3 regions of the Micromonospora sp. NPDC005257 genome follow, and region 1 is predicted to be linked to each of the others. Evidence: riboswitches for the same ligand, from Rfam matches in the RefSeq annotation. Region 1 holds a riboswitch; each other region holds the start of a gene.

Region 1 (9,657 bases):
CCAGCCGGACGTCGCCGCGTACCTGCGCGACGAGGTGCTCGCCCCGCTGCAACCGGCGACCCGCGACGTCCTGCGCCGGGTGGTGGTGGCCGGCGCGGTCCACGCCGACCTGGCCGTCGCGCTGACCGGGCGGTCCGACGCCGGTCACCTGCTCGCCGAGGCGGCCCGGGAGGGCGGCTTCCTCCACCGGGACGGCGGCGACCCGCAGTGGTTCCGGCCGCACCCGCTGCTGGCCGACGTGCTGCGCGACGAGCTGGACCGGCTGCCCGCCGACGAGGTGCGTGAGCTGCACCGGCGGGCGGCCGGCTGGTACGGCGCCCACGACCGCCCGGCCGAGGCGCTGCGGCACGCGCTCCTGGCCGGCGAATGGACCGACGCCACCGAACTGTTCGTCACCCGCTGGCCCGAGCTGGCGCCGGACGAACCGGCCGCCGTGCCGGCCCCACCCGAGCCGCCCGCCGAGGCGGTCCGCCGGGATCCGGAGCTGGCGCTGGCCGCGGCGGCCGAGCGCGCGTACGCCGGGGACCGGGTCGCCGCCGACGCGCAGTTACGGCGGGCGCTCGCCCAGGCCGACGACCTGCCCGCGCCGCGCCGCGACCGGTTCGGCCGGCTGGCCGCCGCCGTGGAGCTCAGCCTGGCCCGGATCGGCGGCGACCACGAGGAGGTACGCCGGGCCGCCGACCGCCTGCTGTCCACCGGCCCGGCGCAGGCGTCCCCGACCGGCCCGGACGCGGGCGCCGGTGACCCGCGCGCCGGGACGGCCGAGCGGTACGACGTGCGCGCGGTGGCCGGCGCCGCGGACGGGCTGGCCGCGCTGGCCGAGGGGGAGCTGTCCACCGCCCGGGACCGGTTCGCCGCGGCGCGGGAGGCGGCGCGGCGGGCCGGGCGACCGCGTACCGAACTGCTCTGCGTCAGCCGCTCGGCGCTGCTGGAGGCGGCCCGGGGCGCGCTGCGCAGCGCCGAGGACCTGGCCCGGGAGGCGCTGGTGATGCCGCAGTGCCAGGGCTGGTCGTCACGGTCCGACTGCGGCTACGCGTACCTGGCGCTGGCGTTCGTGGACTGGCAGCGGGACCGGCCGGCGGAGGCCACCGCCCACCTGGCGCTCGCCGGGCCGGCGGGCGCGGAGCCGGGCGGCGCCGCCCTCACCGCGCTCTGCCGCGCCGGGCTGCTGGCCGACGGCGGCGATCCGGGCGGCGCATTGCGCACGCTCACCGAGGCGCGGACGGCCGCGCCCGGCCCGGAGCTGGCCGGACGGCTCGCCGCCGACGAGGCACAGGTACGCGCCGCCGTCGGCGACCTCGACGGTGCCCGGGCGTTGCTCGACGCGGCGGGCCACGGGCCGGCGCCGGCGCTCGCGTCGGCGCGGCTGCGGCTGCGCGCCGGTGACGCCCAGGCGGCCGAGCGGACGTTGCCCGACTGGACCGCGCCCGGGGCGGCGGACTGGCCGCTGCCGGTGCGGTTGGGCGCCGGGCTGCTCGACGCGGCGCTGGCCGACGCCGGCGGTGGCGCCCGGCGGGCCGGCCGGTTGCTGGAGGAGGTGCTGGCGCTCGCCGAGCCGGACGGCCTCCGGCGCGTCTTCACCCGGGCCGACCCGGGGGTACGCGATCTGCTCGCCGCGCGCCTGGACTCCGGCACCGCGTACTGGGCCACGGTGAGCGAGCTGGTCCGGGGCGTGGACGCGCGACCGGCCACCGCGACGCCGGCCGCTCCGGCCCGCACGCTCGACGAGCCGCTCACCGAGCGGGAGCTGACCGTCCTGCGTTACCTGCAGAGCATCCTGTCCAACGTGGAGATCGCCGCCGAGCTGTCACTGTCGGTGAACACCGTGAAGACGCACGTGCGCAACATCTATCGCAAGCTCGACGCGACCCGCCGGCGGGACGCCGTCCGGCGGGCGCGCGAGCTGCGGCTGATCTGACCGGCGCTCAGGCGTCGGCGGCGGCGTCCACCATCGCGAGCAACTCGGCCAGGTCGTAGCCGCCGTCGTGGCGCACGTCGTTGACGAACAGCGTCGGCGTGCCGCTGACGCCGCTGCGGATGCCGCCGACGAAGTCCTGCCGGACCCGGTCGGCGTGCTCCTGGCGGCCGACCTCCGCGACGACCTCCTCCGGCGGCAGGCCGACCTGCTCGACGCCGAGCGACAGGTGTACCGGGTCGAGCTGGTCCTGGTGCTGGTAGAGCCAGTCGTACATCTCCCAGAACCGGCCCCGCGCGGCGGCGGCCTCGGCGGTCTCCGCGGCGTTCTCCGCGTACGGGTGGACGTTCGTGATCGGGAAGTGCCGGTACACCAGCCGCACCACGTCGGCCCGCTGACGCAGCACCTCGGTCAGGTTCGGGTACGCGACGCCGCAGAACCGGCACTGGAAGTCGCCGTACTCGACGACAGTGACCGGCGCGTCCACCGGCCCGCGGACGTGGTCGCGTTCGGTCACCGGGACCCGTAGCCGCGCGGTGGTGACCTGAAGTGGCGTGGTCATCCGGCACTCACCCGCCCGCTCGTGGTCAGCCGGTTCGGATCACTCATGCCTCCCACGGTGGCCGGGGCCCGGGTGAGCCGGGCTCACCCGGGCCGGGTGGTTCCGTCTCACCGCACGGCGAGGTGGTTGCGTACCTCCCGGATGCCGGGGGCGTTCCACACCACCCGCTCGATCTCCTCGCGTTCGCCGGTCGAGTGGACCTGCCCGTCCAGCAGCACCGTGTCGCCGTGCACCCGCACGTCGATCTCCTCGCCCCCGGTGGCGCGGTTGCGGGCCAGCGCGTCCACGATCCGCTCGGCCAGGTCGTGTCCGTCCGGGTGGACGGTGGGACGCACCGCGATGCCGTTGCTCACCCCGCGTACGCCGGTGAGCCGGGCGACAGCGCGTTCGGCGGCCCGCCGCTGGTACTCCCACTCGACCTCGCCGTGCAGTGTGACCCAGCCGTCGGCCACCGTCACCTGCAACGCCTCGATCGGCACGAACGCGTCCCACTCCAGCGCCCGGACGGCGGCGACGGCGATCTCCGGATCCTCCCGTCCGGCAGCGGTGTCGATCCGGACGGCGAGGTCGTTGGCGACCGCGCGGACCCGGGTGACCCGGTGCGCGGCCCGCTCGGCGGCCCACTTCTTGGCGTAGCTGTCCACCCGGCCGGTGAGCGTCACCACGCCCTCGGTGACCGTCACCCCGATCTCGTCCGGGCCGACCCGGGGCTCCCAGGTCAGCTCGTCGAGCACGGCGGACTGGATGTCCCGGTCGGTACGCGTGATCGTGTCGGTGGCCATCCGGCTCTCCCTCCCGTCGATCGCGGCGCGGGCACGTGGTCCCGCACCCGCGATCCTGCGCGTGTCCCGGGTGAGCCGCCCTCACCCGGTCCGGGTGAGGCAGCACGACGGCCGCCCCGGGAGTCCCGGGGCGGCCGTCGTCGTGTCGTACGGGTGGGTCAGCCGTCCAGGCCGGCCGGGGAGTTCGGCCGGTCCACGTCCACGAACTCGATCTCGTCCGCGGCGCGGTCCCGGCTGCCGGCGGCGCGTGCCGCGGTGCCGGCGGCCCAGCCGATCGCCGCGCCGGCGAGCGCCGCCGCGATCAGCAGCGTCCAGGGCAACGCGGGACGGCGGCCGGCGAGCGCGTCGAACGCGCGACCGGCCCGGCGGCGTGCCTCCTCGGCGGCGGAACCGACCAGGCCGGTGGCGTCGTCGGCCAGGCCGGACGAGCTGCGGCGGGCGGTCCGGGTGGCGTCGCGCACGCTGTCACCGGCGGAACCGGCGGCGGAGAGCAGGTGCTGCCACGCCTGGTCGGCGACCCGCTCGGCCTTGCCCCGGCGGTCCAGCAGGTTGGATCCGAACATCGTTCTACCTCCTCGGGTGCCGAAGGCCGGCGGCCACTTCGGACTCCGGTGTCCATCCGGCGGGTTCACTGTCTCGGGCAGTGCCCCGCCGGACGCCGCGGCAAACCACGCCCGGGTGACGGCGGTGAGCGGTGAACGGGACGAACCTCTCGAACGCGCCGGGGCGGGTGCGGACGGGACGGGCGGGCGCCAGCTACCCTGGTCGGCGGATCGGCGGGCCCGCCCGGTCGCACGGTTGGCCGGGGCCCGCCGAAGAGGAGAAACTGGAACCCGGTGTTCCGGATTGGGTAGGCCCAGGTGTGCCCAGTTCGTGAATTGCTCATCCCGGGGGGTGGCGACCGGGGCGTGGGAGGAATACGCTCGGTCGCGGCCCGCGTACTGATGAGGCGCCCGTCATGGGCGAGTGGAGGTGCTCGCGTGAGCCTGTCGATCGTGAAGTCTGTGCGGCCGGGTGGTGTCGTCGAGATCGCGCCCCGTGGGGAGATCGACGTCGACACCGCGTACGAGGTGCGGGAAGCGATCGCCGAGGTGCTCGCGAAGGCCCGCCCCGCCCGGATCGAGCTGAACATGCGGCTTGTCACGTTCATCGACTCGGTCGGCATCAGCGCCATGGTGGCCGGCTTCCAGACCTGCGAGGTCAGTGGCGTCAAGCTCGTGGTCACCGAGCCGAGCCGGTTCGTGCACCGGCAGCTCTGGGTGACCGGCCTGCTCGGCCTCTTCGGCGCGCCTGAGCCGTGGTTCGCCGACGACACCCCCGAGGTGCTGCCCGGCGCCTGAGCGTCGCTCGCACCCCCTGCGGCCAGGGGACCTTCTACCCGTTGCCAGTCCGGCGTCGGTACGGGACGATCGTCGCGACGCACGACGGCGAGGGGGCCCGCTTGCAGAGCAGCGACAGCTTCAGCTACACCGTTCAGGCCCGGTGCAGCCGGGCCGGAGCGGTCGCCCTGCTAGGCGACCTGAGTCGCCAGGGTGAGCTGCATCCGCTGATCGTCCGGGTCCGGAGGCTGCCGGCCCGGCCCGGCGCGCTGTCCAGCTACGCGATCACCGACCGGCTGCAACTCGGCCCGCTGCACTTCCCGGTGACCTACCAGGCGGACGTGCTGATCGCGAGCGAGGACGAGGTGGTCACCGTCGCGCGGCAGCAGCCCGCGACGACCGTACGCAACTACACCCGGCTGTGCGACGAGCCCGACGGCACGGTACGCATCGAGGTGGAGATCACGCTCACCGCGCCGGCGCCGCTCTTCGGGTACGCGTTCCGCCAGGCCCGGGCGGCTCACCTGGGCCTGGCGGCGCGTCTCGGACCGACCCTGGAGGGCCGGCCGGCCTGACCCGGCCGACCCCTTGCGGGCGCTCAGTACACCGACAGGTGCACGTGGTTGGTGTGGTCGCTGGACGGGTCGCCGTTGCCGCCGCTGTACGACTTCCACCCGCTGCTGGGCAGCCAGATCTGCTTGAACCAGATCACGTAGAGCACGGCGAGCGGGTCGGCGTTGCGCACGAAGTACGCGGCCAGGTTGTTGCCGTACGTCCGGTCGCCGCCGGAGGCCACGCCGCCGAAGCCGTTCTTCTGCGCGGCGAAGTCGCAGGCCCGCCCCTTCGGGTGCTCGCCCGAGCCGCTGGGCCGGTGGCACGAGACGTACCTGGTGAACCCGGCCGCCTTCGCCTGTTGCAGCGCGTGCAGCGTGCGCGGGGTGATGCAGCCGTCGGCCGGGGTGGGGTCGTTGACGCTGCACGACTCCGACGGCCAGGAGCCGTCCGAGTTGCGCGGCGCCGGCTTCGCGTTCTTGTTGGAGGTGCCCTGGACGCTGCCACCGCCGCTGCTGCTGCTGCGCGAGGCGCGGTCGTTGGCCACCTCCAGGGCGCGCTCGGCCTGCTCCTTGCGCTTGGCCATCACCGTCACCTGCTTGCGCTGCTCGCGGATCTCGCCGTCGAGCTGGGCGCGGGTGCGGGTGGCCTCGTCCCGGGTGGTGATCAGGTCGCGCAGCGTACGGTCCTCGTGCGCGGCGACCTGCTCCAGCGCGGCGGCCCGGTCCATGAGGCCCTCCGGGCTGCTGCTGCCGAGCAGCGCCCCGGCGGTGCCCAGGCGGCCGTTGCGGTACGCCACCACGGCGATCTCGCCGACCTTCGCGTCGCGTACGGCCAGCTCGGCGCCGACCGTCTTGAGCTGTTCGTTCAGTTGCTTCTGGCGCTTCTCCGACCGGTTCAGCGCGGCTTTCGCCTCCAGCCAGCCCTTGCTGGCGGCGTCGAGCTGGGCACGCAGTTCGGGCGTGCCGCCCTCGTCGTCGCCGGGCGCGGCGGCGAGCAGGCCGGTCGCCGGCGCCGCCGAGGCGGGGGAGACCGGAACGGTCGCGACGCCGAGGGTCAGCGTCGCGACGAGCAGGGCCGCCAACCGGGCGGCCGTCCGTCGTACAGGTGCCACGTCGGGCATTCACACGTCCTTCCGTCAACGCCGACCGGGTTAGCTGACGGGTTCGGGACGGAAGATCCCTACCGCTGACGCGGATGCACCCCACGTACGTGGTTCCCCGGCTCGTCCCTGCGGACGATTAGGCGACGGCCGCCCCACCGGGGCCGGTGGCGCCCGCGGGTGCGGCCGCGACCGAGACTACCGGCGCTGCCCGGGTACGGCTCCGTGGAGCAATACCACTAGGCGGGGCAAAACCGGCATAAGACTACAACAGCCACAGTGATTTAAGTCTGCCCTAATCACCACTCGGTCTTGCCGCACACTCCGGCCGACGCTCCGGGTTCGACCTGCAACGTGGCGTGATCGATGGAGAAGTCCTCGTGCAGGGCGGCCCGCGCGGCGGCCAGCACTGCGCCCGGGTCCACGCCCGGGTCGGTGGTCAGGTGCGCCGAGGCCACCTCCATGCCCGAGGTGAGCGTCCAGACGTGCAGGTCGTGCACCTCGGCCACGCCGGGCACCGCGGCCAGCCGGTCGTGCACGGCGGTCACCTGGAGGTGCTCCGGCGCGGCCTGCACCAGGATGCGCAGCGCGGCGCGGCCGAGCCGCCAGGTGCGCGGCAGGATGAACAGGCCGATCCCGACGGCGACCAGCGGGTCGGCCCACCACCAGTCGGTCACGGCGATGACCAGCGCGGCGGCGATCACGCCGAGCGAGCCGAGTAGATCGCCGAGCACCTCCAGGTAGGCCCCGCGCAGGTTGATGCTCTCCTTCGCCCCGGCGCGCAGCAGCGCGAACGCGACGATGTTGGCGAGCAGGCCGAGCACCGCCACCACGAGCATCGGACCGGCCAGCACCTCGGGCGGCTCGTCGAACCGGCGTACCGCCTCGACCAGGACGTAGAGCGCGACGGCGCCGAGCAGCACGGCGTTGGCCAGGGCGGCGAGCACCTCCAGCCGGTAGAGCCCGAACGTGCGCTGCGGGTCGGTGCCGGCGCGGCGGGCAGCGGTGATCGCGGCCAGGGCCATGCCGATGCCGAGGACGTCGGTGAACATGTGTCCGGCGTCGGAGAGCAGGGCGAGCGAGCCGGTGGTGAAGGCGGCCACCGTCTCGACCACCATCAGGACGGCGAGCAGCGCGAAGGCGGCCCAGAGGCGGCCCCGGTGGCGGTGTGCCGCGTTGGCCACCGCGCCGCTGTGGTCATGACCTGCGCCCACGCCAACACCCTCCCTGCCCCGTACCGGCCAGGCTCAATGTATGTTCACATCGCTATGTATGCAACTAAACAATGGGTGGCGGCGGGGCCACGGACGGGTGTCCTCAGAGCGGGTCGAGCGTGGTGAGGCGCTGGGTCGCCCGGGACAAGGCCACGTAGAGCGTGCGTACGCCCGAACCGGGGTCGGCCCGGATCTCACTCGGCGCCACCAGCACCACGCCGTCGTACTCCATGCCCTTCGCCTGCAGGCTGGTGACCACCTGGAGCCGGCCCGCGCCGAGCGCGCCCAGCCAGCCGGCCACCTCCTCGCGGCGCGGCACCGGAGTGATCACACCGACAGTGCCCTCCACCTGCGCGAGGAGCGCCTCGGCCGCCTCGACGGTGGCCGCCGGCAGGTCGGCGGCGGGCACCGTGCGCTCGACCGGCGGCACGCCGGTGGACCGGACCGCGTCGGGCAGCGGCAGGTCCGGGTAGAGCCGGCGGATCTCCGCCGCCGCCACCGCGAAGATCTCCGCCGAGTTGCGGTAGTTGGTGGTCAGCTCGTAGCGGTGCCGCTCGCGCCGGCCCAGCGCCTGGTCCCGGGCCCGGTCCAGCTCCTGCGGGTCGCCGGTCCAGGCCGTCTGCGCCGGGTCGCCGACCACGGTCCAGGAGGCCAGCCGTCCGCGCCGGCCGACCATCCGCCACTGCATCGGCGAGACGTCCTGCGCCTCGTCCACCACCACGTGCGCGTAGTCGCGGTAGTCGTCCGGACGCTCCCGCGCCGCCGCGCGGGCGGCGCGCTGCCGGTCGGCGTACGTGCTCAGCTCGCGCACGCCACCGGCGAGCTGGTACGGGTCCCGCTTGGGCCGGGCCCGCCGCACCGGCTTGCCGAGCAGCGCGTCCAGCTCGTCGAGCAGCGCGATGTCGGCCACCGTCAGCCCCTCGGTCGCGAGCGACCGGTACGCGTCGCCGAGCAGCCGGATCTCGGCCGAGGAGAGGATCCCCCCGGCGTAGCGGCGCAGCCGGTCCGGGCGGGCCAGCCAGTCCAGCACGTGCCGCGGGTGCAGCCGGGGCCACCACGCCTTGAGGAACTCGCGGAACTCCGGCCGTTCGATGATCTCGTCCTCGAACGCCGGCTGCTCCGGCAGCCGGCCCACCCGCAGCGTGCGCGCCTGCGCGTAGAGCGCGGCGAGCACCGCGTCGAACGCCGCCCGGCGCACCTCGTTGCGGCGCGCGCCCCGGGCCAGCGTCCGGTCCCGGATCGCGTCCAGTGCGGCGCGTTCCAGGCGCAGCAGCTCGCCCCGGTAGAGCAGGCGCAACTCGCCCGGGGAGTCCGGCACCGCGTCGCGTACCGCGCGTTCCAGCACCCGGCGCATCCGCAGCGACCCCTTCACCGCCGCCACGTCCGGCGGGTCGGTACGGGACGCGGACAGGCCGGGGAAAAGCGAGCCGAGCGAGTGCAGCGTGGCCGTCTCCTCGCCCAGCGAGGGCAGCACGGAGGCGATGTACTCGACGAACACGCCGGACGGGCCGACCACCAGGATCCCGCCGCCCGCGTACCGGGCCCGCTCGGAGTAGAGCAGGTACGCGGCCCGGTGCAGCGCCACCGCCGTCTTGCCGGTGCCCGGACCGCCGGAGACGATCGTGACGCCGTTGCCGGGGGAGCGGATCGCCTCGTCCTGCTCGCGCTGGATGGTGGCCACGATGTCCCGCATGCCCCGGCCGGTGGCCCGGGACAGCGTGGCCAGCAGCGCCCCGTCACCGACCACCGCCATGTCCGGCGGCGCGGCCTCCGGGTCCAGTAGGTCGTCCTCGATCCGGGTGACCTTCTCCGCCGCCGACTGGATCGTGCGCCGGCGCACCACGCCGCGCGGCTCGGCGGGGGTGGCCTGGTAGAACGCGGCCGCGGCGGGCGCCCGCCAGTCCACCACAAGCGTCTCCGCGTCCACGCCCCGCACGCCCAGGCGGCCGACGTGCAGCACCTGCCCGGTCCGCAGGTCCAGCCGGCCGAACACCAGACCCTCGTGCTCGGCGTCCAGCACGTGCCGGCGCTGGGCGGCGTGGAAGACCATCGCGTCCCGCTCGACCAGCGCGCCGAAGTTGCCGACCCGGGCCAGCTGGTAGCCCTCCCGCTCGGCGTCGGCCGCCGACCGGCGCAGTTCGGCCAGCCGGGCGTACACCCGGTCGAGGTGACGCTGCTCGGCGGCGATCTCCCGGTCCAGCGTGGTCTGGT
Region 2 (9,657 bases), on a different contig from region 1:
CCTACTCGCGGAAACTGCGCGAGGCGGTGATCGCCTGGAAGCTCGACGACGCGTACTCCAAGGACGAGATCCTCGGTTTCTACCTGAACACCGTGCCGTTCGGCCGGGGCGCGTACGGCATCGAGGCGGCCGCGCAGACGTACTTCGGCAAGACGGTGCGCCGGGACGAGCCCGCTGCCCGGCAGCTCACCCCGGCCGAGGCGATGGTGCTCTGCGCGATGGTGAAGCAGCCGGAGGCGGACCCGGCCGACCCCGAGGGCTCGCCCGGCTACGACCCGCGCCGCAACGCGCTGGCCCGGCAGAACTCGATCGACAGGTGGAACTACATCCGCGACGGCATGGTCAAGCTCGGCTATCTGACGCCGCAGCAGGCGGCCGATCTCGCGTACCCGGACACGGTCCGGCCGATCGACAAGGACGCGGGGCGGTCCGACCTGGACCGCCCGACCGGTCTGGTGGTCAACCACGTGCTCGCCGAGCTGCGCGGGATCGAGCCGTTCCGCGGCAAGCCCGACGAGGTGATCCGCGACGGCGGCTACCGGATCGTCACCACCATCGACAAGCGCGTGCAGGACGCGGCCGAGGCGGCGGCGGACATCCGCCGGGACACCGCGCCCAGGGCGGTTCGCGGCCAGCCGCGCAACTGGCAGGCGGCGCTGGTGGCGGTGGAGCCGGGCACCGGCCGGGTGCTCGGCTACTACGGCGGCGACAAGGGCTCGGGCGCGGACTACGCCGGCTGGTACTCCGACGAGAACGGCGAGGCCCGCGGCTTCGGCCAGCACCCGCCGGGGTCGTCGTTCAAGGTGTACGACCTGGCCGCCGCCGTCCGCGACGGGATCTCGGTGAAGCAGCGGTTCGACTCGCCGGACACCAAGGAGTTCCCGGCCTCGGGGCGCACCAAGGGGAGCCCGGCCGGGCCGATCCGCAACGCCGAGCACGCTGCCTGCCAGCCGGACTGCGCGCTCTGGGAGGCCACCGTCGCCTCGCTCAACGTCACCTACTTCGAGCTGACCGAGAAGCTGGGCACGGCGAAGGTGATCGAGACGGCGCGGCAGGCCGGCGTGGAGTCGATGTGGGAGACGGTGCGGGGCAACCCCCGGCCGCAGCGGGTCGACCTGCGCAGCGACCCCGCCGATCAGGTCGCGAAGCGGTTCTCCACCGAGGTCGGGATCGGGCAGTACGGCATCACCGTGCAGGACCACGCGAACGGGATGGCCACGTTCGCGGCCGGCGGCAAGCGCGCCGACGCCCACTTCGTCCGGTCGGTGAGCAAGGACGACGAGGACGTGTGGACCGAGCAACTGCGCACGACGGACCTGGGGCTGGACCGAGAGGCGATCGACCAGCTCGACTGGACGTTGCGCCGGGTCCGGGCCGCCGAACTGGGCAACGGCTGGGACTCCGCCGGCAAGACCGGCACCTGGCAGGCCGGGCAGAGCACCACGCAGAACGTGCACACCTGGATGGTGGGCTGGACCGGCGCGCTCGCCTCGGCGGTGTGGCTGGGCACCACCGACGGCAAACCGCTGCGGACCAGGGGCGGCAGCTACGAGGTGTACGGCTCGACCGGCGCCGCGCCGATCTGGCGGCAGTTCATGACCAAGGCCACCGAGGCGATGAGACTCGACCCGGACAAGTACCGCTTCGGTGAGCCGAAGTTCCCCGGCGAGACCCCGGAGCCGACCCGGTCGGCGCCACCGCCGCCGACCACCGCCGCGCCGACGCCGTCGGAGTCGCCGAGCCCGAGCCCGAGTCCCTCCTCGTCGAGCCCCAGCCCGGACCCGACCGGACGGCCGACTTCGCGGCCGACGCTGACGCCGTCACTACCGCCGCCGCCCACCGGGGCGCCGACGCGGACCCGCGGTCCGCGCTGACCCGCTGTCGCCTCGCGTCTATGTGCGCCATCCGCGCACAGCGGCAACGTCCGCAATTTGCACCGGCACCCATTCACCATCGACGATATTCGCCCTGATCAGGGGCTATTGAAGATCATGGCTGCGTGCGTGGAGGTCCGCGGCGGGGCGCACGGCGAGTGTCGGTTGCCCAGGTCACCCATTGCTCCGGGCTCGGGCGGCGTGTGATTGTGCACCAGCGAGCCGCCGACCCCCGGCGACTCACGACGGTCGATCTGTCGACCCGGAGCCACGCCGGCAGCTCCGGTGACCGGCCGTCACCCTGCCTCGCACCACCGCGCCGCCCGACCCCACCGGGCTCCGTGCGGCGCACCTGTAGAACAGGAGCAGACCTCCGTGAAACTCTCACCTCGCCTCGCCGCGCTCACCGGCGCGGCCGCGGCCGGCATCCTCGCCGCCGGCACCGCCGCGGCCGTGCAGGCCGCGCCACCCGGACCCGCCGCCCCGAACCCGGCCCAGGCCCGTGCGGCCGCCGCCGACTCGGCCCGCGCCCTGGTCGCGGACCGCCCCGCGTACCTGCAGGCCGGCACTGACGACGCGTTCGTCCAGAAGCCGGTCATCTCCTCCGAGGGCACCCAGTACGTGCCCTACGAGCGCACCTACAAGGGACTGCCGGTGGTCGGCGGCGACTTCGTGCTCGCCACGGACTCCGCCGGCAACCTGAAGTACGCCTCGGTCGCCCAGCAGCGCCCGATCGGCGCCCTCGCCACCACGCCCGCGCTGACCCGGGCCGCCGCCGCGAAGACGGCACGCGCACAGCTCAAGACCGTGAGCGCGGTCGAGGGCACCACGCTCGTGGTCTACACGCTCGGCGCCGCACCGGCGCTGGCCTGGGAGACCACGGTACGCGGCACCAGCGCGGACGGCCCCAGCCGGCTCACCGTCGACGTCGACGCCCGCACCGGCGCGGTCCTGCGCCAGCAGGAGCACGTGGTACGCGGCACCGGCACCGGCGCCTGGAACGGACCCAGCCCGCTCACGCTCAACACCACCCAGTCGGGCTCCACGTACACCATGAAGGACCCGACCGTCACGAACCTGAGCTGCCAGGACGCGGCGAACAACACCACGTTCAGCGGCTCCGACGACGTGTGGGGCAACGGCACCGGCACCAACAAGGAGACCGGCTGCGTGGACGCGTTGTTCTCCGCGCAGACCGAGCACAAGATGCTCGCCCAGTGGCTGGGCCGCAACGGCGCCAACGGCAACGGCGGCTACTGGCCGATCCGGGTGGGCCTCAACGACCAGAACGCCTACTACGACGGCAGCCAGGTGCAGATCGGCAAGAACACCGCCGGTCAGTGGATCGGCTCGCTGGACGTGGTGGCGCACGAGATCGGCCACGGCATCGACGACAACACCCCGGGCGGCATCTCCGGCGGCGGCACGCAGGAGTTCGTGGCGGACACGTTCGGCGCGGCCACCGAGTGGTTCGCCAACGAGCCGTCCAGCTACGACGCGCCGGACTTCCTGGTCGGCGAGAAGATCAACCTGGTCGGCTCCGGCCCGATCCGCAACATGTACAACCCGTCGGCGCTCGGCGACCCGAACTGCTACTCCAGCAGCATCCCGTCGACCGAGGTGCACGCCGCGGCCGGGCCGGGCAACCACTGGTTCTACCTGCTGGCGAACGGCAGCAGCCCGACGAACGGGCAGCCGTCCAGCTCGACCTGCAACAGCAGCAGCGTGACCGGCCTGGGCATCCAGAAGGCCATCAAGATCATGTACAACGGCATGCTGCTGAAGACCTCGTCCTCGTCGTACCTGAAGTACCGCACCTGGACGCTGCAGGCGGCCAAGAACCTCTACCCCGGCAGCTGCGCGGAGTTCAACACGGTCAAGGCCGCCTGGGACGCGGTGAGCGTGCCCGCCCAGTCCGGTGACCCGACCTGCTCCGGCGGCAGCCCGACGCCCACCCCGAGCACCACGACCACCCCGCCGCCGGGCGGCTGCTCCGGCAACAAGCTCGCCAACCCGGGCTTCGAGTCGGGCAACGTGAGCTGGAGCGCCTCGTCCGGCGTCATCACCACCAACAGCGGCCAGGCCGCGCACGGCGGCTCGTACAAGGCGTGGCTGGACGGATACGGCTCGTCGCACACCGACACGCTCAGTCAGTCGGTGACGATCCCGGCCGGATGCCGTGCGACGTTGAGCTTCTGGCTGCACATCGACAGCGCGGAGTCGACCACCAGCACCGCGTACGACAAGCTCACCGTCAAGGCGGGCAGCACCACGCTGGCCACCTACTCCAACCTGAACAAGGCCACCGGCTACGTGCAGCGGTCCTTCGACATCTCGTCGCTGGCCGGCACCACGGCGACCATCTCGTTCAGCGGCGTGGAGGACAGCTCGTTGCAGACGTCCTTCGTCGTCGACGACACCGCGGTCAACCTGAGCTGACCCGTGGCGTAGCGCGGCCGGTCGTCGTCCTCCCGACGGCCGGCCGCCTCGTCGCGCCCGGCCGGTTGCCGTCGCGCCGGGCCGGCCGCTTCGTCACGCCGGGCCGAGCGCGTCGTCCGGCCGGCACCGATGCGTCAGGCCGGGCGCGCGCCCTGGGACGCGGCGCCCCGGTCGCGGTGGATCCGCGCGGCCGCCTCGTGCATCGCGCGGCCGAACAGCTCGGCCTGGTCGCCCATGCTGCCGAGCCGGGCGGCGAGCGCGTCGGCGTCGGCCCGCGCGGACGCGCTGACCTGGGCGTCCAGCTCGGACAGCGCCGCGTTGGCGGCGGCGACGAGGTGTTCGCAGAGGACGCCCAGCGGCTCGCCGGCCAGCTCCGGGTCGATCGTCACGGAATCCAGCCGGCCACCCTGGACGGCGACGGCGCGGACCCGGCCGCCGGCGGCCGTGCCCTCGGCGCGCAGCAGGTCGCCCGCCTCGCCGTCGGCATGCGCCGAGGCCCGCGAGCGCATCGAGGTGAGCGCCTGCTGGGTACGGGTCAGCAGCTCATCGAGGCTCGCGGCCGCCGAGAACGGGTCGTTGGTCATATCCGCGCTTTCTTCACGTCTTAGCCGAGCACCGGAACCCTAGCAACCGGCCCCGACGAATCGCGCTCACCTGCCGGCGTGGGTCGCCCTCCGGCACCGCGAGCAGGCCGGACGCCCGTGGTGCGGCGTGTCGCGCCCAGGCGGAGACCCGTTGACGCGGCGTGTCGCGGACGGGCGAACGCCCGGCCGGGGTGAACCGGCCGGGCGCCGCCGGAACCGCTCAGCGCAGGCGCAGCCGCTGACCGGGGAAGATCAGCCCCGGGTCGTCACCGACCACTGTGCGGTTGCGCTCGTGCAGGGCACGCCAGCCGCCGTCGACGCGCTGCGCCACGGCGATCTCTGACAGTGTGTCCCCGGGCCGGACCAGGTACGTCCCGGCGCCGGTACCGGGCCGCGGCGCGACGAGGGCCCGCTCCGGTGCGGCCCTCTTCGTGGCGGGACGCCGCGGCGCGGCCTTCTTCACGCCTGACCGCTTGTCGGCAGTGGCCGACCCGGAACCCTTCTTCGCCGAGCCGCCCTTCTTGCCGCAGACCGGCCAGGCGCCGATGCCCTGCCCGCGCAGCACCTTCTCCGCGACGGCGATCTGCTCGGACCGGCTGGCCAGGTCGGCGCGGGCGGCGTACTTCTGGCCGCCGTAGCCGTTCCAGGTGGCGCGGGAGAACTGGAGCCCGCCGTAGTAGCCGTTACCGGTGTTGATCTTCCAGTTGCCGCCCGACTCGCAGCGAGCGACAGCGTCCCAGTTGACGCCCGCGCTGGCCGGAGCGGCCGAGCCGAACAGGGTCGCGGCGCCGAGGGCGGCGCCGGCCATCACCGCTCCGAGAGCGGTACGGCGGCCTCGGGCTGAGTATTCAGTTGCCATGTGGATTCCTCCACGCCGACGAGGTGAGCTGTCGGGTTCGGGCCGAGGAGCCCGGCCGCCGGTGGCGGCTTCACCCCGAGGTGACGATGCACCGTGGAACGTGTGGTTCCCCCGCTCCCGCACGAGGTTCGGTGACCGCGGCCGACGGCGGGATTTGGCGTTTCCGGCCTGCGGTGTCCGCTACTGCGAACGAAACCGACGCTAAGAGCGCTTTGCGTCGATCGTCCACTTCTTGTGATGCCCTTCACCCGGCCGGGCTACCGGGCGCTACCGTGGCAGGGCTGGGCAAGATCACGGGAGGCGGGACAGATGACCGATCACGGACACGAGCTGACCTTCGGCGGTTTCCTCACCCCCGCCGCCGCGCAGCCGGACCAGGTGGTGGCGCTGGCCCGGCTCTGCGAGCAGGTGGGGCTGGACCTGGTCACGTTCCAGGACCACCCGTACCAGCCGGGCTTCCTGGACACCTGGACGCTGATGTCCTACGTGGCTGCCGCCACCGAACGCGTCCGCCTGGCCGGAAACGTACTGAACCTGCCGTTGCGCCAGCCGGTGGTGCTGGCCCGCAGCGTCGCCAGCCTGGACCTGCTCACCGGCGGCCGGGTCGAGCTGGGACTCGGCGCGGGCGCGTTCTGGGACGCGATCGAGGCGGCGGGCGGGCGACGCCTGTCCCCGGGCGCGGCCGTCGATGCCCTCGACGAGGCGATCCGGGTGATCCGCGAGGTCTGGGACACCGACCGCCGCGGCATGATCCGCGTCGACGGCGAGCACTACCAGGTGGTCGGCGCCAAGCGCGGCCCGGCGCCCGCGCACCCGGTGGGCATCTGGGTCGGCGCGTACAAGCCGCGCATGCTGCGCCTGGTCGGCCGCGCCGCGGACGGCTGGCTGCCGTCCCTGTCGTACCTGCCGAAGGGCCCCGACGAGCTGCCCGCCCTGAACGCCCTGGTGGACGAGGGCGCCCGGGCCGCCGGACGCGATCCGGCCGCGATCCGCCGCATGCTCAACGTGACCGGCACGTTCGCCCGCTCGTCGGGCGGCCTCCTGGCCGGGCCGCCGGAGCAGTGGGTGGAGGAACTGGCCGGGCTCACGCTGGAGCACGGCATCACCACGTTCATCCTCGGCAGCGACGAGCCGCGCGCGATCCAGATCTTCGGCCAGGAGGTCGCGCCCGCGGTGCGCGAGCTGGTCGCCGCCGAGCGCACCGCGCCCGAGCCCCGCCCGGCCGCTGGACAACAGGCCGCCGGCGGCGGCGCCGGCACGCTCGGGGTCACCCCCACCCCGGACCCGGGGGTACGCCTGAGCGCACGCCGCCCCTGGGACGAGTCCACCCGCCCGAGCGCCCCGCCGCCGCCGGCCGGGCACGCCTACCCGCCCCGGGGACAGGCCGCCGGGCAGCACCTGGTCGACGTGCACGACCACCTGCGCCAGGAGCTCGCCCAGGTGCGCGACCTGCTGGAACAGGTCAAGCGGGGCACGGTGTCGCCGGGCCGGGCGCGGGCCGCGCTGAACGAGATGACCATGCGGCAGAACAACTGGACGCTCGGGGCGTACTGCGCGGCGTACTGCACCATGGTCACCCAGCACCACGGGCTGGAGGACGCCTCGATCTTCCCGCACCTGCGCCGCTCCGAGGCCGGGCTGGCCGCCGTGCTGGACCGCCTGGAGGAGGAGCACGTGGTGATCCACGGCGTGGTGGAGAGCGTCGACCGGGCGCTCGTGGAGCTGGTCCGCCGGCCCGGGGACTTCACCGGCCTCCAGGAGGCGGTGGACCTGCTCACCGACACGCTGCTGTCGCACCTGTCGTACGAGGAGCACCAGATCGTCGAGCCGCTGGCCCGGTACGGGTTCTTCCCCGGCCAGCTGTGAGACAGCTGGCTTTTGCTTTCCTAAGTCAGGGGGTACCGTCGACGCCGTGACGGACCTCCTCGCCCAGCGTGACTCCTGGTCCACCGCCAACTGCTCGATCGCCCGGGCGCTGGAGGTGGTCGGCAACCGCACCACGCTGCTCCTGCTGCGGGAGGCGTCGTTCGGCACCCGCCGCTTCGACGACTTCGCCCGGCGGGTCGGCGTCAGCGAGCCGGTGGCCGCCGCACGCCTCAAGCAGCTCGTCAGCGACGGGCTGCTCGACCGGCGCCCCTACCGCGAGCCCGGGCAGCGCACCCGCGACGAGTACGTGCTCACGGCCAAGGGAAGCGACCTCATCCCGGTGCTCGTCGCGCTGCGGCAGTGGGGCGACGCGTACGCCGCCGACGAGGCCGGCCCGGCGGTCCGGGTGACCCACGACGAGTGCGGCGCGGCGGTGCACGCCCGGCTGCGCTGCGACGCCGGGCACGACGTACCGCCCGGTGAGCTGGCCGTTCTGCCCGGCCCGGGCCTGCTGTCCGCCTGACGCACCCCTTCCCACACCCCGGAGCGAGACATGAAGATCGCTGGGAGCACCGCCCTGGTCACCGGCGCCAACCGCGGCTTCGGCCGGCACCTGGCCGCCGAACTCGTCGCGCGTGGCGCCACGGTCTGGGCCGCCGCCCGCAACCCGGGCACCGTGGTCGATGACGAACACCCTGCGCCTCGAGCTGGCCGGCCGGGGCGTCCGCGTCGCGGGCCTGCACGTGGGCTACACGGACACCGAGATGACCGCCGCTGTGACCGGCCCGAAGACCGACCCGGCCGAGATCGCCCGGCTCGCGGCGGACGGCATCGAGTCGGACAGCTACGAGATCCTGGCCGACGACGTCGCGCGCCGGGTCCGGGCCGGACTGTCCGGCGGAGTGGCCGCGCTCTACCCCGCGCTCCCCTGAGCGCCAGGCGTTGAACGGGGGCCCTTCTCTGTCGCGCAGGCGACAAGAAAGGGCCCCTCCCTACGGCTACAGGCCGCGAGCCAGGCGGTCGGCGAGGATCCGGGTGAACCGGGCCGGGTCGGCCAGCTCGCCACCCTCGGCCAGCAGTGCCATGCCGTACAGCAGTTCGGCGGTCTCGGTCAGCGCGGCCGTGTCGCCGCCCTCCCCGTGCGCCTTACGCAGCCCGGTGACCAGCGGGTGGGCCGGGTTCAGCTCCAGGATCCGCTTGACGCGGGGCACCTCCTGGCCCATGGCCCGATACATCTTCTCCAGCGTCGGCGTCATGTCGTGCGCGTCGCCCACCACGCAGGCCGGTGAGGTGGTCAGCCGGGTGGACAGGCGCACCTCCCTGACGCTGTCGGCGAGCGCGCCGCCGAGGAACATGAGCAGGTCGGCGTACTCCTGGCGGTCCGCCTCGGCCTTCTCCTTCTCCTCCTCGGTCTCCAGGTCCACCTGGCCCTTGGCGACCGAGCGCAGCGTCTTCCCGTCGTACGCGCCGACGCGCTCGACCCACACCTCGTCCACCGGGTCGGTGAGGATCAGCACCTCGTAGCCCTTGGCGCGGAACGCCTCCAGGTGCGGCGAGTTCTCGATGGTGGTCCGGTTCTCACCGGTGGCGTAGTAGATCTCGGTCTGGCCGTCGCGCATCCGCTCCACGTACGCGCGCAGCGAGGTCGGCTCGGCCGGGTCGTGGGTGCTGGCGGCGCGCACCAGCTCCAGCAGCGTCTCGGTGTTGTCCGGGTCCTCCAGCAGACCCTCCTTCACCACCGGCCCGAACTCGGTCCAGAACGTGCGGTACGACTCGGCGGACATGTCCTTGAGTGTGGCGAGCACCTTCTTGACCAGCCGGCGGCGCACCGCGCGGATCTGCCGGTCCTGCTGGAGGATCTCCCGCGAGATGTTCAGCGACAGGTCGTGCGCGTCCACCACGCCCTTGACGAAGCGCAGGTAGTTGGGCATCAGCGCGTCGCAGTCGTCCATGATGAACACGCGCTTGACGTAGAGCTGCACGCCGCGGCGGCCCTGCGGGGAGAACAGGTCGAGCGGGGCGTGCGAGGGCAGGA
Region 3 (9,657 bases), on a different contig from region 1:
GACGAACGCCGGCCGGTTGGTGGCGAAGTCCGGGTCGATGGTGACCAGGCCGGTCCGCGCCGTGCCGGTGGTGCGGAACGGCGCCTTCATCAGGTCGAAGTAGTGCGACCAGTCCCAGTAGGGTCCCGGATCCCAGTGCATGCCGCCCACCGCGCCGGCGTTGATGCCGGGCACGTTGTCGTGGCCGATGATGTGCTGCCGGTCCATCGGGATGCCGAGCTTCAGCGCCAGGTGGCGCACCAGCTTGGCGGAGGTGCGGTACATCGCCTCGGTGTACCAGGTGCCCTGACCGGCGAAGCCCTCGTGCTCCAGGCCGATGGACTTCGCGTTCACGTACCAGTTGCCGGCGTGCCAGCCGACGTCCTTGGTCTTGATGTGCTGGGCGATGTAGCCGTCCACCGAGCGCAGCGTGTAGTGCCAGCCCAGGTAGTCGGCCCGCTTCACCAGGTCGACGCTCGGGCCGAAGTAGCCCTCGGTGTCGTGGATGACGATGTACTCGATCTTCTGCTGCTTCGGCCGGTCGCCCAGGTCGTGGTTGCCGTAGTCGCCCGGGTCGTCGCTGAGCTGCTCGTACGGCGCGGGGATCCACTCGCAGGCCAGCCGGACCGGGCACTCCAGCCCGTCCGGCCGCTCGGCGTTGCGCAGGCCGAGCCGGGCCAGCCGGGAGCGGTCCGGCTTCGCGGCGGTGGCGGCGAGCGTGACCCGCTGGCCGTCGTCGGTGGTCCGGCTGGCGCCCTGGCCGAGCTGGTCGTACACCTCGTCGGCGAAGGCCGCCGCGCCGTCGGTGGTGTCCGCGCCGGAGTACCGGGCCACCGCCCCGTACCAGGCCGCCGGGTCGGTGCCGGCGCCGACCGGCCCGCCCAGGGCCTTCTGGTACGACGCCAGCAGCGCCGCGCCACCGCGGATGTTCGCGGCCGGGTCGGTCCGCAGCGTCCCCGCGTCGAGCCCGGTGAGCGCGGCGGCGGCGTCGAGCGTCTGGAGCGAGGCGGGCGGCAGTGGGGTCTCCCGCTCCGGCGTGGCGGCCGTGGCCGGGTCGAGCTTCAGCGGGCGGGAGTCGTCGCCGCGCGGGTCCTCGTCCTCGTCGACGTGGGCGCTGCCCGGCGTGGCGAGGATGTGCGCGGCGTCGGTCAGGTGCATCGGGCCGTATCCGCCGCTGGTGCTCGGCTGCCCGGTGTGGGTGTCCCAGCGGGACTCCAGGTAGGAGACACCGAGCAGCACGTTCTGCGGGACGCCGTACTCGGCGGCCGCGGCGGCGTATTGTTGTTGCCTGTCGCTCGCGGGCGCGGACGTGTCCGGCGCGGCGTTCACCGGGCCGGTCGTCGCCAGCGCGGTGGCGGTCACCACGGCGGCGGCGAGCAGTATCCGTCTGCCTGACGGCGGGGCGGAGAGGTGCATCGAACCTCCTGGACAGGGATGGGGGTCACTGCGTTTCCACCCTCACTCCGCACACCCGCGATGGTCAATACCTTTCCAGTGGGTAATCAGTCTTGAAAGAAAATTTCGCCTCCGCTCGCGGCGCGCTGCCGCATCGCGTACGGAGTGTCACGCCGCCGGAAGTTGCGGATCGATAACTGTGGTCCCTACTCTGGTGAATCGTCGGCCGCATGTCTCACCGTCCACCCCGGTCGGTGACGGTCCGGCACCGCCGAGTCGCCCACGGGCGAGCCGGGGAACCAGGTACCTGGGGTGAATCCGCAGCGCTGCTGCGGTAGGGCGGCTCCCTTCCCGCCCGAATCCGTCAGCTAACCCGGTAGGCGGAACTGAAGAAGGAGTACGGACGCCCGGTGGCACTCCATGCCCCGCGGCCGTCGTCGAGCCGGTCGGTCGACCGGTTCACGGCTGTGCCGCGTACCCGCTGGTCCCGCTTCACCACCGCACTCGCCGCCCTGGTCGGCACCGCCGTCGTCCTGACCGGCGGCGCCACGGCGGCACACGCCGAACCCTCGGTCGCCGAGATCGAAGCCCAGATCGACCGCGACTGGAACAAGCTCGAACCGGTCATCGAGCAGGTGAACGCCGTACGCGAGCAACTCGCCGCGCGGCGCAAGCAAGCCGACGCGCTCGGCCGGCAGATCGCACCCCTCCAGGCCCGGGTGGACGCCGCGCTCGGCCAGGTCGGCGGGCTCGCCGCCGACGCCTACAAGGGCGACAACCTGTCCACTGTCAACGCGCTGCTCGGCAGCCGCTCGCCCGGTGACCTGGTCAACGGCCTGGAACTGCTCGACCGCTTCGCGCACCGGCAGCACGAGCAGGTGCGCTCCGTCGCGGCGCTGCGCGACGAGCTGGCGGCGAAGAAGAAGCCGCTGGACGAGATGATCGCCGGGCTGGCGCGCACCGAGGCCCAGCTCGCGGCGAAGAAGAAGCAGATCGACGCCGAGATCGCCCGGCTGCAGAAGCTGCGGCTCAAGGTGTACGGCAAGGGTGGTGGCGGCCCGCTGCGCCCGGCGCCCTGCCCGGCCGGTTACCCCGGTGGCGCGGCCGGTGCGGCGGTCAAGTTCGCCTGCGCCCAGATCGGCAAGATCTACGTCTGGGGCGCGGCCGGGCCGGACCACTTCGACTGCTCGGGCCTGACCATGGCGGCCTGGGCCAAGGGCGGTGTGTCGCTGCCGCACAACGCGCGCCAACAGCACGGCGTGACGAAGCGGATCAGCCGGGCCGAGCTGCGTGCCGGTGACCTCGTCTTCTACTACGGCGACCTGCACCACGTGGCGATGTACGTGGGCGACGGCTGGGTGGTGCACGCCTCCCAGTCCGGCAAGCCGATCACGATGAAGCGGGTCGACGACGGCGACATCAACAGCTACGGCCGGGTGTGAGGAAGGGCCCTCTCTTGACGCCTCCGGCAGCGGAGGGGGCCCCTCTCGACAGCCGCGGGCGCCGTCAGCGCGTCGGCCAGGTGCGCCAGCTCTGCCAGGACCGGCTCGGCGTCGGGCCGCGCTGGCCCTGGTAACGCGAGCCGTAGACGGCCGAGCCGTACGGGTGCTCGGCCGGCGAGGAGAGCCGGAAGATGCAGAGCTGGCCGATCTTCATGCCCGGCCAGAGCGTGATCGGCAGGTTCGCCACGTTCGACAGCTCCAGCGTGACGTGGCCGGAGAAGCCCGGGTCGATGAAGCCGGCGGTCGAGTGGGTCAGCAGCCCCAGCCGCCCCAGGCTCGACTTGCCTTCCAGTCGCCCGGCGAGCTGGTCACCCAGCGAGATCACCTCGAGCGTGGAGGCGAGCACGAACTCGCCCGGGTGCAGCACGAACGGCTGCCCCTCCGGCACCTCGACCATCGAGGTCAGGTCGTCCTGCTGCTTCGACGGGTCGATGTGTGTGTAGAGGTGGTTGTTGAAGACCCGGAACAGCCGGTCCAGGCGTACGTCGATGCTCGACGGCTGCACCAGCGTCGGCTCGAAGGGCTCCAGCGCGAGCGTGCCGGCCTTGATCTCGGAGACCAGGTCGCGGTCGGAGAGCAGCATCGGAACACCATAGCGACCGGTATGGGTGACCTGCGTGTCGCACTACATCTTCGTACATGTGTTCGATAGAGTGTCCACATGGCTTCCTGGTCCGAATTCGCCGCCGACGAGCCCTGCCTCGCCGACGAGATCCGCCTCCTGATGCAGCAGTACGGGCCGGGCTTCGGCTACCTCGCCACGGTCCGAGCCGACGGCGGCCCCCGGGTCCACCCGGTCTCCCCCGTGATCACCGCCGACGGGCTCTGGTGCTTCGTCGTCGACTCGCCGAAGCGCCGCGACCTGGAACGCGACGGCCGCTACGCGCTGCACTCGTTCCCGCCGGAGGAGAGCGACGACGAGGCGTACATCGCGGGGCGCGCGCAGCCGGTGACCGACCCGGCCACGGTCGCGCGGCTGGCCCGGATCGCCCGGGCGTCGCCCCAGGGCGACTGGCGGCTGTTCGAGTTCACCGTCGAGGCGGCGATGCTGACCCGGCGCGACCCGGTGGCCCAGCCCGGCGCCGCCCCGCCGCAGGTGCGGGTCTGGCTCGACCCGCGCGGGGCCGAACCGGCCCGGCGCGAGCCGGTCGCCGCGGAGGGCCTTCGCGGCCGGCACGGCTTCGACACCCGCCGCCCGGCCGCCTGACCACGACCCGAAACGAACGGTGCCGGCCCGTCCGAGGACAGGGCCGGCACCGGTGTACGTGGTGCGATGAGGTCAGGCTGCGCGGTAGGCGTTCCACGCGGTGAGCATGCGGCTCGCCTGGCCGGCGGTGAACTGGTACATGCAGGAGTCGTACGTGTAGTCCATGAAGTTGGTGATCGGGTCCTTGCCGGTGGTCGAGCAGGTGTCCCGCCCGGTCGGGCACTGGTACGCCGGGGACGACTCTGCCGGGGTGTCGGAGACGCTGTCGCCCGAGCCGGAGCAGCCGCCCTGGAAGGTGTGGTAGAGGTTCAGCCAGTGGCCGACCTCGTGGGTGCCGGTGTCACCCTGGTTGTAGTTGGTCGCGGTGCCGCCGGGCAGCGACTCGTTGAGCACCACCACGCCGTCCATCTTGTCCAGCGTCCGCTTCGGGAACGTGGCCCAGCCCAGCAGGCTGTCACTCAGCTCGCCGAGGTAGATGTTCAGCGTGTTCTTGCCGCCCACACGCAGCGAGGTCTTCATCGAGCGCTCGGCGGAGGAACCCTGCACGATCGGGTACCACGACGTGTTGGTCACCCGGTTGATCTTCGTGAGCTGGAACCCGAACGCGGTGGCGGCGCCGCCGGTCGAGCCCGCGTACGCCTGGTTCAGCACGGTGATCTGCTGGTTGATCATCGAGTCCGTGATGTTGCCGCCGGCCCGGGTGCTGTTCTCCTGGATGACGTGCACGACGACCGGGATCGTCACGGTGGCCAGCGGGGCGACGGCGCCGGTCCGGAAGTTGGCCCGCTCGCGCTGCGCCGCGGCGAGGTCGGCCTCACGGTCGCGGACCTGCTGGGCGGTCAGGTGGTTGGGGTCGAGCTTGGCGTTGCCGCCCTTCGCGACGCGGGCGTTCGCGTACTCGTCGGCGTGGGCGCCGACCGGCTCGGCGCAGACGCCGGCCGGGGCGGCCGAGAAGGCCGAAGCAGCGGGGACGACGCCGACGGCGGCGGTGCTGAGCAGCAGCGCGAGGGTCGACGTCGCGACACCGGCGGTACGCCGGGTCAGCAGGTCGGGACGGAGTCCCATGGGCCCACCTCTTTCTGACGGCGTGCCAGGGGGTGTGTCACGCCGGTTCGGAAACGTGGGGCAGACGTTACATCGCATCGACGCATTTGAGAACGCCCATAGGTTTCCGGCGTGCAACTTCGCGCCTGGGGGTGCCTGGGTGCACGGGCGTGGTGACCTCAGGTAGAGTGATGCCGCCTGCGGGTGTAGTTCAATGGCAGAACATCAGCTTCCCAAGCTGACAGTGCGGGTTCGATTCCCGTCACCCGCTCCACGCGGAAGGCCCTGGTCAGGATGCGAGTCCCAGCCAGGGCCTTCGACGTTTCTTGGGCCACGAGCACCCGTCGGGCCATCCACGGGCCACTGGCCACGCTTCTTGCTCTCGCCCTTGGCCTTGTCCGAGGAGCCGCGCGCCGACTTCTTGGCCTTCTTGCGCTCGGCCTTCACCGCGTCGCTCACCGCCTGGGCGACAGCACGGCACAGCAACACCCGGTCGCCGTCCCGAAGAACGGTCGTAACGATTCGGGCTCGACCCAGGGCTGCCGGCGGAGATCGGCGTCCATCGTCGCCACGGGCCTTCACCGTCGGCGGATCGACTGACACAATGCGGCGTGCGATCACGTCTGCGGATGATCAGAGTGACGACCACGCCGGTGCAGGTACGGGAGACGGCCACCGTCGACCTGCCCACCAGCGCGGAGGCGGCCTTCGGCTTCATGTGGGATCCGGCCTCGTCGGTCGCGATGCACGATTCGGTGGAGCTCGGCGTCACGCTGCCCGGCCCGGAGGGAGTCGGCGAGATCCAGGCGTTCGTGCATCGGACCCCCACGGACCGGATGGGCGTCATCCACGAGGTCGTCGAGATGGAACCGGGTCGTCGTGCCGTCACCCGTACCCTGACGGCCGGATGCCCCAGCGGCGGCGTGCTCACCGTCGTGCCGCTCGGTCCCGACTCCTGCCGTCTCACCCAGGAGTTCTGGCTGGAGCTTCCGGCGGGTATGCCGGCGGGCACCGACAGGCAGGTACGTGACGAGTACCGGACCCGGCTCGCTGAGCTGACGCGGCGGCTCGCGGCCTGGGCCGCTCACGCGCCCCGGGACGCCGCTCGCTGACACGCCCTCGGACCGAGCACGCGACGCATCGTCGTGAGGGCGGTCAGGCCCACCGCTCGGCATCGGGCAGGCCGAGCCGGCGTCGGGCCACTTCGTCGAACAGGTGATTCCGGCGGCGATGAGTCGCGGATCGTCGGCGGGTCTACCGGTTGACGGAGCGGAAACCGAAGGAGCAGACCCATGGGTACGTTGATCGTGACCGAGTTCCTGACCCTCGACGGCGTGGCGCAGGCGCCCGGCGAACCGGACGAGGACCGCGAGGGCGGCTTCAGCCACGGTGGCTGGCAGATGCCGCTGCTGGACGACAAGTCCGGCGCGGTGATGTTCCAGCGGGCGAGCAGCATGGACGCGCTGCTGCTGGGCCGCAAGACGTACGACATCTTCGCCGGCTACTGGCCCAAGGCGCCCGCGGACATGCCCTTCACCGGGCTGCTCAACGGCGTGCCCAAGTACGTCGCCAGCCGCACCCTGACCGAGCCGCTGGCCTGGGCGAACTCGACGCTGGTGAGCGGCGACCTGGCCGAGCGGGTGACCGAGATGAAGGCCCGCCACGACGAGGTGCACGTGATCGGCAGCCTCGACCTGGTGCAGTCGCTGCTGCGCGCCGGCCTCGTCGACCGGCTCAACCTGTGGCTGTATCCGGTCGTGCTCGGCACCGGCAAGCGCCTGTTCGGCGAGGGAACGGTGCCGAGCGCGCTGCGGCTCACCGAGTCGGTCACCCACGCGCACGGCACGCTGCAACTGACGTACGAGCCGGCCGGCGCACCCGTCTACGGGGACGCCGCCGCGTAGGGCGCGCGGAGGTCGAGCACGTGTCGCAGGCCGGGCTGCCCGTCGAGATCCACCTCGCAGTCGGAACCCGTGCCGTCCGGCACGAAACCGGCACGCCGGAGCACCGCCAGTGAGGCCGGGTTCGCCAGCGCCGCCGAGGCGACCAGCCGGCGCAGGCCGTACGTCGTGCGGGCCAGCTCGCACACGCGCCGTACGCCTTCACTCGCGAGCCCGCGCCCGGCGGCGCGCTCGGCCACCCGGTAGCCCAGCTCGGCGCTGCCGTCCGCCACGTCGACCAGGTTGAACCGCCCGAGCACGGTGCCGTGTTCGTCGACCAGCACGTGGAAGTGGCAGGTGCCGCGTTCCTGCTCGTCCAGGAGGGCCGCGTGCCGGGCGGGGTACCGGGTGAAGTAGTCGTCGCCCCGGTCGGGGACGTACCGGGCGAAGTACGCCTGGTTCTCCCGCTCGAACCGCAGCACGGCGGGTGCGTGGTGAGCGGCGAGTCGTTCCAGCTCCGGCATCGGACCAGGTTAGGCGTCGGCCGGGTAGGAGCGCAGTTCGATTGTGTTGCCGTCCGGGTCGCTGACGTAGATCGAGGTGCCGGTGCCGCGCGCGCCGAAGCGCGGTACCGGGCCGGTCAGCACGGTGAAGACCCCGGAGTCGACCACCCGCTGCCAGTCGACCGGCTCGACCACCAGGCAGAAGTGGTCCACGTTGGACCCGCCCGGCTCGCCCCGTACCAGGTCGATGATGGTGCCGGCGTCGACGCGTACGGACGGGAAGGGCACCTCGCCGGCCCGCCACCTGTCGACCCGCACCGGGGCCAGGCCGAGCGTGCCGCAGTAGAAGTCGAGCGAGCGTTCGACATCGCTCACCGAGAGCACGAGGTGGTCGAAACCGGTCACCGTCACGAGATCGTTGTGCATGCGTCTACCCTGGTCCGCCGCACCACCGGGACCAAGCCCGATCCGGACTACGATCGTTGACCCGCAGGCAACGACGGAGGTGCTCCGGTGCTGGAGCGGTACGAGATCGAGACGTTCCTGACCCTGGCCGAGGAACTGCACTTCGGGCGGACCGGCGAGCGGCTGCGGGTGAGCACCGGCCGGGTCAGCCACGTGGTGCGCAAGCTGGAACGCCGGATCGGCGCGCCGTTGTTCGAGCGCACCAGCCGGGTCGTCCGGCTCACCCCGATCGGCGTCCGCCTGGCCGAGGAGATGCGCCCGCTGGTGGCCGGCATCGAGGCGGCGGTCCAGCGGGCCGTGGACGCCGGGCGCGGGCTCACCGGCGAGCTGCGGGTGGCGTACGTGGGCGAGTCGACGGCTCCGGTGCTGTTGCGTGCGGTGGCCCTGTTCACCGAGCGTCACCCGGACTGCGAGGTGCACGTGCACGAGGCGCCCCTGGCCGGCACCCGGTCGAGCCTGCGGGACGGCACGATCGACGTGCTGATCGCCTCGTACCCCTTCGACGGGATGGCGAACGGCCCGGTGCTGATGCGCGAACGCCGGGTGCTCGCGGTGGCCGCCGGCCATCCGCTCGCGGCCGAGGAGTCGGTGTCGCTGGAGGTGCTCGGTGACCATCCGGTGGTGCAGTACCCGGCGGTGACCTCGGCCGCGTTCAAGCAGGACCGCACGCCGGACCGCACCCCGGCGGGCCGTCCGGTGCCGAAGGGCCCGGTCGGCGGCAGCTTCTCCGAAATGCTGGCGCTCGTCGCGCTGGGGCGGGGCGTGCTGCCGGTGGGCGAGCAGACCCGGCAGTTCTACGCCCGTCCGGACGTGGCCTACGTGCCGATCCACGACGCGCCGCCGATCAGTCGCGGTCCGGTGTGGATGGCCGAGAACACCACTTCCCGGGTACGCGAGTTCGTCCGCGCGGCGGCCGACGCCAACCCGCTACCGCCGGGCTGACGTCGTACCCGGGTGGCAACATCGGCGGGCATGTTGGAGGAGATCCGCGCACTGGTCGAGGAGCTGACACCTGGCGACGACCAGGAGGCGCGGCACCGGGAGGCGGCGCTTGCCTGGCTGGCCGGCACGGAGGACATCTTCCGCCGGGCCAAGCCGCGCACCCCGTCGCCGCACCTGGTCGCGTACTTCCTGCTCCGCGACCCGGCCGACGGCGCGGTGCTGCTGGTCGACCACCGTCTCGCGGGCATGTGGCTGCCCAGCGGCGGTCACGTCGAGCCCGGCGAGCACCCGGCCGACACGGTGCGCCGCGAGCTGCGGGAGGAGTTGGGCGTGGCGGCGGCCTTCGCGCCGCCGTTCGGCGAGCGCCCGGCGTTCCTCACCGTCACCGAGACGGTCGGCCCGCCCGAGCTGCGGCACACCGACGTGAGTCTCTGGTACGTGCTCTCCGCCCACCGTGACCAGCGCTTCACGCCCGATCCGGTGGAGTTCGCCGGCATTCGCTGGTGGACGCCCGCCGAGGTGGCGGACGCGCCGGCCGGCACGATCGAGCCGCATCTGGGCCGGATGCTGACCAAGCTGGCGGCAACCACGCTTTGACCCGTCCCCTGCGGCAAGGCCCAGCGTGGTCGGTGCCGGTCGCGGTGACCGGCACGAGGAGCGCGAGGGAGGACACGTGCGACTGCTGACCATCGGGGCGTTCGCCCGCGCGACCGGCCTGAGCGCCAAGGCGCTGCGCATCT

The links. Region 1 has a riboswitch for cyclic di-AMP ahead of ACFYO8_RS26050 (hypothetical protein). Riboswitches for the same ligand answer to the same signal wherever they lie in the genome.
Region 2: it holds a riboswitch for cyclic di-AMP, as region 1 does, so the genes downstream of both, ACFYO8_RS03100 (transglycosylase family protein) here and ACFYO8_RS26050 (hypothetical protein) in region 1, are expected to answer to the same signal.
Region 3: it holds a riboswitch for cyclic di-AMP, as region 1 does, so the genes downstream of both, ACFYO8_RS13490 (NlpC/P60 family protein) here and ACFYO8_RS26050 (hypothetical protein) in region 1, are expected to answer to the same signal.

The regions. Positions count from the first base shown of each region.
Region 1 covers NZ_JBIAKL010000014.1:121,865-131,521, reverse strand. The annotation lists gene ACFYO8_RS26080 (LuxR C-terminal-related transcriptional regulator) at 1-1,918, shown strand, start outside; gene ACFYO8_RS26075 (DsbA family protein) at 1,926-2,477, opposite strand; gene ACFYO8_RS26070 (BON domain-containing protein) at 2,585-3,259, opposite strand; gene ACFYO8_RS26065 (hypothetical protein) at 3,418-3,822, opposite strand; gene ACFYO8_RS26060 (STAS domain-containing protein) at 4,240-4,599, shown strand; gene ACFYO8_RS26055 (SRPBCC family protein) at 4,701-5,153, shown strand; gene ACFYO8_RS26050 (hypothetical protein) at 5,177-6,253, opposite strand; cyclic di-AMP (ydaO/yuaA leader) riboswitch at 6,258-6,388, opposite strand; gene ACFYO8_RS26045 (cation diffusion facilitator family transporter) at 6,532-7,446, opposite strand; gene ACFYO8_RS26040 (AAA family ATPase) at 7,550-9,657, opposite strand, start outside.
Region 2 covers NZ_JBIAKL010000001.1:730,699-740,355, reverse strand. The annotation lists gene ACFYO8_RS03115 (transglycosylase domain-containing protein) at 1-1,874, shown strand, start outside; gene ACFYO8_RS03110 (M4 family metallopeptidase) at 2,250-4,313, shown strand; gene ACFYO8_RS03105 (YbaB/EbfC family nucleoid-associated protein) at 4,448-4,897, opposite strand; gene ACFYO8_RS03100 (transglycosylase family protein) at 5,118-5,756, opposite strand; cyclic di-AMP (ydaO/yuaA leader) riboswitch at 5,755-5,900, opposite strand; gene ACFYO8_RS03095 (LLM class flavin-dependent oxidoreductase) at 6,066-7,622, shown strand; gene ACFYO8_RS03090 (winged helix-turn-helix transcriptional regulator) at 7,669-8,145, shown strand; gene ACFYO8_RS03085 (hypothetical protein) at 8,306-8,554, shown strand; gene htpG (molecular chaperone HtpG) at 8,621-9,657, opposite strand, start outside.
Region 3 covers NZ_JBIAKL010000005.1:270,823-280,479, forward strand. The annotation lists gene ACFYO8_RS13485 (peptidoglycan recognition family protein) at 1-1,395, opposite strand, end outside; cyclic di-AMP (ydaO/yuaA leader) riboswitch at 1,634-1,772, shown strand; gene ACFYO8_RS13490 (NlpC/P60 family protein) at 1,785-2,816, shown strand; gene dcd (dCTP deaminase) at 2,881-3,459, opposite strand; gene ACFYO8_RS13500 (pyridoxamine 5'-phosphate oxidase family protein) at 3,538-4,083, shown strand; gene ACFYO8_RS13505 (zinc metalloprotease) at 4,156-5,148, opposite strand; tRNA gene ACFYO8_RS13510 (tRNA-Gly) at 5,328-5,401, shown strand; gene ACFYO8_RS13515 (hypothetical protein) at 5,757-6,239, shown strand; gene ACFYO8_RS13520 (dihydrofolate reductase family protein) at 6,420-7,031, shown strand; gene ACFYO8_RS13525 (GNAT family N-acetyltransferase) at 7,010-7,531, opposite strand; gene ACFYO8_RS13530 (VOC family protein) at 7,541-7,936, opposite strand; gene ACFYO8_RS13535 (LysR substrate-binding domain-containing protein) at 8,024-8,917, shown strand; gene ACFYO8_RS13540 (NUDIX domain-containing protein) at 8,948-9,514, shown strand; gene ACFYO8_RS13545 (MerR family transcriptional regulator) at 9,591-9,657, shown strand, end outside.